2 regions of the Hydrogenophaga sp. GW823-FHT04C09 genome follow, and region 1 is predicted to be linked to the other one. Evidence: riboswitches for the same ligand, from Rfam matches in the RefSeq annotation. Region 1 holds a riboswitch; the other holds the start of a gene.
What was found. A riboswitch is a leader RNA that binds a small molecule or an ion and turns the genes downstream of it on or off. The one in region 1 is predicted to bind cobalamin.
Positions count from the first base shown of each region.

Region 2: another riboswitch for cobalamin. It lies ahead of AC1Q9M_RS22300 (TonB-dependent siderophore receptor); the one in region 1 lies ahead of AC1Q9M_RS09770 (TonB-dependent receptor domain-containing protein).

Region 1 is NZ_JBXAIO010000003.1:148,271-151,673, reverse strand. Features, by position in the region: gene AC1Q9M_RS09790 (sulfite exporter TauE/SafE family protein) at 1-538, opposite strand, end outside; RNA gene ssrS (6S RNA) at 541-720, opposite strand; gene AC1Q9M_RS09780 (cell division protein ZapA) at 794-1,177, opposite strand; gene AC1Q9M_RS09775 (DUF904 domain-containing protein) at 1,239-1,478, opposite strand; cobalamin riboswitch at 1,528-1,784, shown strand; gene AC1Q9M_RS09770 (TonB-dependent receptor domain-containing protein) at 1,863-3,403, shown strand, end outside.
Region 2 is NZ_JBXAIO010000009.1:140,939-144,341, reverse strand. Features, by position in the region: gene AC1Q9M_RS22305 (Na/Pi cotransporter family protein) at 1-1,181, shown strand, start outside; cobalamin riboswitch at 1,212-1,480, shown strand; gene AC1Q9M_RS22300 (TonB-dependent siderophore receptor) at 1,618-3,403, shown strand, end outside.

The DNA of each region.
Region 1 (3,403 bases):
TGTGGATGCTCACGTTGCACCAGGTCATGAAGGGCACGCTGACAAAACCGCCGCCCGCGCCGACCAGCCCGGAGAGCATGCCGATGACGCCGCCGGCACCCACCAGGCCCGGGGTGCCGGGCAGGGTGCGCGTGGGCTTGGGTTTCTTGTCGAGCAGCATCTGCGTGGCTGAGAAGCCGACGAAGGCCGCGAAGAACAGCGCGAGCCACGAGCCCTTGAGCAAGGCGAAGATGCCCAGGCTGGCAATGGCGGAGCCCAGCACGATGCCGGGGGCGAGGCCCTTGACGATGTCCCAGCGCACGGCGCCGCGTTTGTGGTGCGCACGCACGCTGGAGATGGACGTGAAGATGATGGTGGCCATGGAGGTGGCGATGGCCATCTTGACCGCGAGATCCGCTTCCACACCGCGCCCCGCGAGGATGAAGGTGATGAAGGGCACCATCAGCATGCCTCCACCGATGCCCAACAAGCCGGCCAGGAAACCGGTGCCCAGGCCGAGCGCGGCCAACTCGAGAATCAGGAGGGGGTCTAAAGGCATGAAAGGTGTCTGCAAGTGCCGCCGGACCGGCATCCTGAACCGGGGTTCAGGTGGGCGAGGGCAGCGGGGCTTCGGGTTCGTCTGACGCGAGACGCTCGCACCAGCCACGCAATGTACCAAGCCCGGGCTCTATGAGCATTGGTTCAAGGAAATATAAAGCCCGACGCGCACTGCAGACGGTTCAAATTGTAGGCGCTGCATGCGGCCCACGAGGACCATCGGTCGATAAATTCTCGCGCAGTGACCAGCGGCGCGTCAGAGCAGGCGCCCGTCCTTGTCGAGCGTCTGGTCCAGGCGGCGCATCAGCTCTTCCACGCGGGCCTGCGTCTGGGGGTCGAGCGGCTCGCTGTCGAAGCCACCACCGGCTTCGGCGAACGCGCTCTGCTCGGGCTGGCCGAACGACGAGGCCTGGAAGCTCTCGGCTTCCTTCTGCGAGAGTTCGAACGCGAGGTTGAGCGAGGCCAGCACCGCGATGCGGTCGCGCGCCTTCACCTTGCCCGCATCGCGGATGCGGCACATGGCGGTGTCCACGCGCTCCACCGCGTCGAGCAGCGAGGCCTCGCCACCCGGTGGGCACGAGAGCAGGTAGCTCTGGCCCATGATCTGCACTTCAATCTGTTTGCTGCCGGGTTTGCTCATTGGAATACCTCCGTGCTTCGCACTGCGGTGCGAGCTGGCTTGGGGCGGCCCGACGCGGCGCTCATGACCGTTCCTTGCGGGTGTCGGGGGCGACATCGGTCATGCCGGGGGGCAGGCGATCGAGCAAGGCATCAATGCGGGCGCGGGCGGCCATCAGCCGGGACTTGAGCGAGTCGCGCTCGGCCTGCAGCGCATGCACCTGTTCCACCAGCAGGCTGTTGGTGCGCTGCAGTTCTTCGTGTCGCAGCAACAGGCGCTCGACACGTTCGGTGATCTGATCAAAGTGCTTGGGATCGGCCATGGTGGGACTCGAAGTTTTCACATTGTAGGGTTGCCCCGGGTGTGCGCGCCGTAGAATGCCGGTTGTTGGTGCTCGCGGTGTGGTTCACATGCCGCAGTTCAACGGGAAGCAGGAGGGTCACACCCCAGGGATGGGACCTAACCTGCGCTGCCCCCGCAACGGTAAGCAGACGAGTGGCCATGAGCGCATGCGCGAACGGTCTCTCAGCCTCCATCCGACAGCCACTGGACGACACGCCGTGTCATCTGGGAAGGCGATGGAGGTCGGTCTGTCAGCCCGGATACCGGCCAACAAGGTGGTGGTGCGTCTGGCGACAGACGCTCCACCGTGATGCCCATGCGCCGTCGGGGAAGATGGCGAGGGTCTCCTGTCTGTTTCTTCATCATGAAAAATCGCACCCTGCGCGCGCCCCTGGCCGCGCTACCGCTGGCGTTGCTGGCGGGCTTTGGCACGTCGGTCGCCCACGCTCAGTCCTCCTCTTCTTCCTCCGCTGACACCACCCTGAGGGAAACGGTGGTCACGGCCACCCGGGTCGAAACCCGCACCGATGCCGTGCTCAGCGACGTCGTCGTGATCGACGCCGACGTGATCCAGCAGTCCGCGGGCCGCTCGTTGTCCGAAGTGCTGTCGCGCAACGCGGGCCTGCAGATGTCGTCCAACGGCGGCCTGGGCAAGCAGTCGGGCCTGTTCATCCGCGGCACCGAAACCCGCCACGTGCTGCTGCTGATCGACGGCGTGCGCTACGGCTCCAGCACCTCCGGTGCGGCCGTGCTGGACAACATTCCGCTGAGCGCGATCGATCGCATCGAAGTGCTCAAGGGCCCGGCCTCGGGCCTCTATGGCAGCGATGCGGTGGGCGGCGTGGTGCAGGTTTTCACCAAGCGCGGCGTGAAGGGTTTCCATCCGCAGGCCAGCGTCACGCTCGGCAGCTTCGGGCACCGTGAAATCACCGCCGGCATCAGCGGTGGCAACGACACGATCACCTACAACCTCAGCCTGGGTTCCTTGCGCGAGGACGGCTTCTCGTCGACCAACCGAAACGTGGCCTTCGGCAACCACAACCCCGACAAGGACGGCTTCGACCAGGACAGCCTGTCGGCCTCGCTGCGCTGGGCCATCGCGCCGGGCTGGACGACCGATGTCAACTTCACCCAGGCCGACGGCGTCAGCCAGTTCGACCAGGGGCCGGGCACCTTCAACGTGCGCTCGGAAACCACCACCCGCGTGACGGGCTGGGGCCTGGAGCGCAAGTGGTCGGCCGATTCGCGCACCCAGCTGCGCCTCTCGCGCAGCGAGGACCGGTCCGACAGTTTCGAGACCTCGCCCACGCCCTCGGTGTTCAACACCGCGCAGACTCAGGCCACGCTGCAGCACGACTGGAACACCGCGCTGGGCAACCTGCTGGTGGGCCTGGAGTCGATCAAGGAAGAGGTGTCGGGCACGCAGGCCTACGCGGTGAACTCGCGCACCACGGACGCGGCCTTCGTGGGTCTGACCGGCCAGGCCGGCCAGCACCTCTGGCAGGCCAACCTGCGGCGCGACGACAACTCGCAGTTCGGCGGCGCCATCACCGGTTTCGCCAGCTACGGCTTCCAGCTCACGCCGAACTGGCGCCCGCACGTGGCCTACGGCACCTCGTTCAAGATGCCATCGTTCAACACGCTGTACTACGTCTCGGCGTTCTTCAACGGCAACCCCACCACGCAACCCGAGCGGGGCAAGAACCGCGAAGCAGGGCTGACCTACACCCAGGGCCTGCACGAAGTGAAGCTCATCCGCTTCGACAACCGGGTGCGCGGCTTCATCACGCTGCAGCCGGCGGTGGCCAACGTGCCTCGCGCGCGTCTCGAAGGCTGGTCGCTGGCCTACACCGGCTCGGCCGGTGCCTGGAGCTGGTTCACCAACCTGGAGCTGCTGGACGCGCG
Region 2 (3,403 bases), on a different contig from region 1:
TGCTGGAGATCACGGTGGGCGCCGCGCTGGCCCTCATGGCCTATTCCAGCCTGGCCATCGTGCTGCTGACCGCCACCCTCGCGGCGTCCGGTGTCGTGCCCACGGACATGGCCCTGGGCATGGTGCTGGGCGCCAACCTGGGCAGCGGTCTGCTGGCCGTGGTGACCACGGCGCGTTCGGCCATCGAGGTGCGCCAGGTGCCGCTGGGCAACCTGATGTTCAAGGCCTTGGGCGTGCTGCTGGCGGCGCCGCTGGCGCCGGAATGGCTGCACGGCATGCAGCCCTATGTGGCGGACCCGGCGACGCTGGTGGTGCTGTTCCACCTGAGCTTCAACATCGCCGTCGCCCTCCTGTTCATCGGCGTCACCCAGATCGTGGCGCGCTGGGTCGAGCGCCTGCTGCCCAAGCCCGACAAGAACCGGGTGGCCGGGCGGCCGCACCACCTGGACCCGTCGGCGCTGGCCACGCCCTCGCTGGCGATCTCCTGCGCGGCGCGCGAGGCCATGCACCAGGCCGACGTGGTCGAGACCATGATGGTCGGCATGCTGGCCGTGATCAAGAACAACGACCTGCGCCTGGCCGAGGAGTTGCGCAAGCTCGATGACTCGGTCGACGAGCTGTACTCGGCCATCAAGTACTACCTGACCAAGATCTCCCGCGAGGCGCTGGCCGAAGAAGAAAGCCGGCGCTGGGCCGACATCATCAGCTTCACCATCAACATGGAGCAGATCGGCGACACCGTCGAGCGCGTGCTGCTGGACATCGAGGACAAGAAGATCAAGATGGGGCGCAATTTCTCGGACGCCGGCATGGCCGAGATCTGCGAGCTGCACGCCCGGCTCATCGACAACCTGCGCCTGGGCATGAGCGTGTTCCTCAACGGCAACGTGCGCGACGCGCAAAAGCTGCTGGAGGAAAAGGCGCGCTTCCGGGACCTGGAGCGCGCCTACGCCACCAGCCACCTCGTGCGCCTGACCGACAACACCGTGCAAAGCATCGAGACCAGCTCGCTGCACATCGACCTGATCAGCGATCTCAAGCGCATCAATTCGCACATCTGCTCGATCGCCTACCCCATCCTGGATTGCGCGGGCGCGCTCGCGCCGAACCGCCTGCGGGCGAGCCAGGGCCTGGCGGAACACGGCCTCCGAACCGAGGCGATACCCCTGCGGGTTCTATAATCGCCGGCCGGTTCGACCCTTCCATCGGGTCGAACCGCACGGTTCGAAGGTGCCCCGCCGCCAGCCATGGCGATGGGGTTAAACGGGAAACAGGTGACGGCGTCTTTCACGGCGCAACAAGCCTGTGCTGCCCCCGCAACGGTCAGCGGATTCGGGAACGCTCACGCGATGCCACGGCATCGGCAGCCACTGCGCCTCCAGGCGTGGGAAGGCGAGAAGTTCCTGTCGCGAGCATGCCCACAACGCCTGCACGACGACGCTCCGCGAGCCCGGATACCGGCCTTCGCATCGCCTTCGGACGCTGCGGGAGTGCGTGGTCCGGGCCAAGCCGAGCTGCGTCCGCCAGCGCCGGCGCCGCCCCACCATCACGTTCCCTCCCCACGCGTTTTTCTGTCGTTGGGCCTGCGGGGACGCGGGCCGTTGGAGGAGAGTTCTCATGCGTCATTCATTGCCCGCGCGTCAGCGCCAGGGCCGGGCCTTTCGCGGCCACCGTTCATCCGTTTGCACCGTGGCCCTGATGGGCGCGCTGTCCTCGGCCGCCCTGGCGGCGCAGGACGCGGGGACGCTGGCACCGGTCGAGGTGCGCACCGAAGGCCTGCGCGCCAGCGAGGCGGCCACGGCCACCAAGAGCGCCACCCCCATCGAGCGCCTGCCGCGCTCGGTGAGCGCCGTCACCGACACCGAGATGAAGGCGCGCGACGCGCAGTCCGTCATGGAAGCGCTGGAGCACGCGCCGGGTCTGTACGGCGGTGGTTATTCGAGCGGTGCGCTCACGCGCGAGTACCCCATGGTGCGCGGCTTCCTGGTCTACCAGTACCTCGATGGCCTCAAGCTGCACGACAGCAACTGGGCCGAGGAGCCTTACGGGCTCGAACGCGTCGAGCTGCTGCGCGGCCCCGCGTCGGCGCTCTACGGCCAGGGCAGCCCCGGCGGCCTGATCGACCTGCGCACCAAGCGCCCCACGGCCGAGACCGTGCGCGAGGTGGGCCTGCGCGTGGGCAGCCATGGGCTGCGCCAGGGCCAGTTCGACCTGGGCGGCGCGCTGAACGCCGACGCCACCTGGCAGTACCGCCTCACGGGCCTGGTGCGCAAGGGCGATGGCGAGATCGACCACACCCAGTCCGATCGCCGCTACTTCGCCGGCGCCCTCACCTGGAAGCCCGACGCCGCCACCCGGCTCACGCTGATGGCCAACCGCCAGGAAGACCCGAGCCTCACCGTGCACCAGCCGCTGCCGCGCGTGGGCACCATCGTGCCGGGCGCCAACGGGCGCTTCATCTCGCGCGGCCTGTTCCTCGGTGAACCGGCGCGCCACGACTCGGACAAGGACGCCTGGCGCGTGGGCTATGCGTTCTCGCACCGCTTCAACGAGGTCTGGTCCATCGAGCAGAACGCCGCCTACAAGAAGGTGGACATCCATGTGGACGAGATGCAGGCCACGGGTGTGGCGGCGGGCGCCACCGGCTGGACGCGGCGGCTGTTCGCGGCCGACTACACCATCGTGACCAAGCAGGTCGATACGCGCGTGGTGGCGCGGTTCGATGCCGTCGGCACGAAGCACCGCGTGATGCTGGGCCTGGACGCGGCGCGCGTGCCCAACTACCAGGGCACCGGCACCCGCGCGGCCCCGGCCTTCGCGCTGGACCTCTACAACCCGGTGTACGGCCAGGCCTTGCCGGCCAACCCCATCACGTCCAAGCGCGAGCAGCGCCTGCGCCAGACCGCGCTCTACGTGCAGGACCAGATCGACTGGGGGCGGCTGTCGGTGCTGGTCGGGCTGCGCCGCGACAAGGCCACGCTGGACCAGAAGACCGCCGTGCTCAACACCGTCACCGGGCGCTTCAGCGATCCTTCGTACACCCCCAAGCGCGACCTGGCCACCACCGGCCAGCTGGGCGCCAGCTACGACCTGGGCGGCGGCTGGTCGCCGTTCGTGAACTACGCGGAGTCGTTCTCGCCCGTCACCGGCACCAGCGCGGCAGGCCGCCCGTTCGAGCCGCACACCGGCAAGCAGATCGAGGCCGGGGTCAAGTGGGTGCCGCCGGGCCGCGCCCTCGTGGCCACGGCCTCGGTCTACGAACTCAAGCAGCGCAACGTGCTCACCAACGACCTGGCCAACCCGGGCTTCGCCACGCAGACGGGCGGGGTGCGCTCGCGCGGGGGCGAGATCGAGCTCAAGGCCGGGCTCGCGCGCGGCCTGGACGCCATGCTCTCGTACTCGG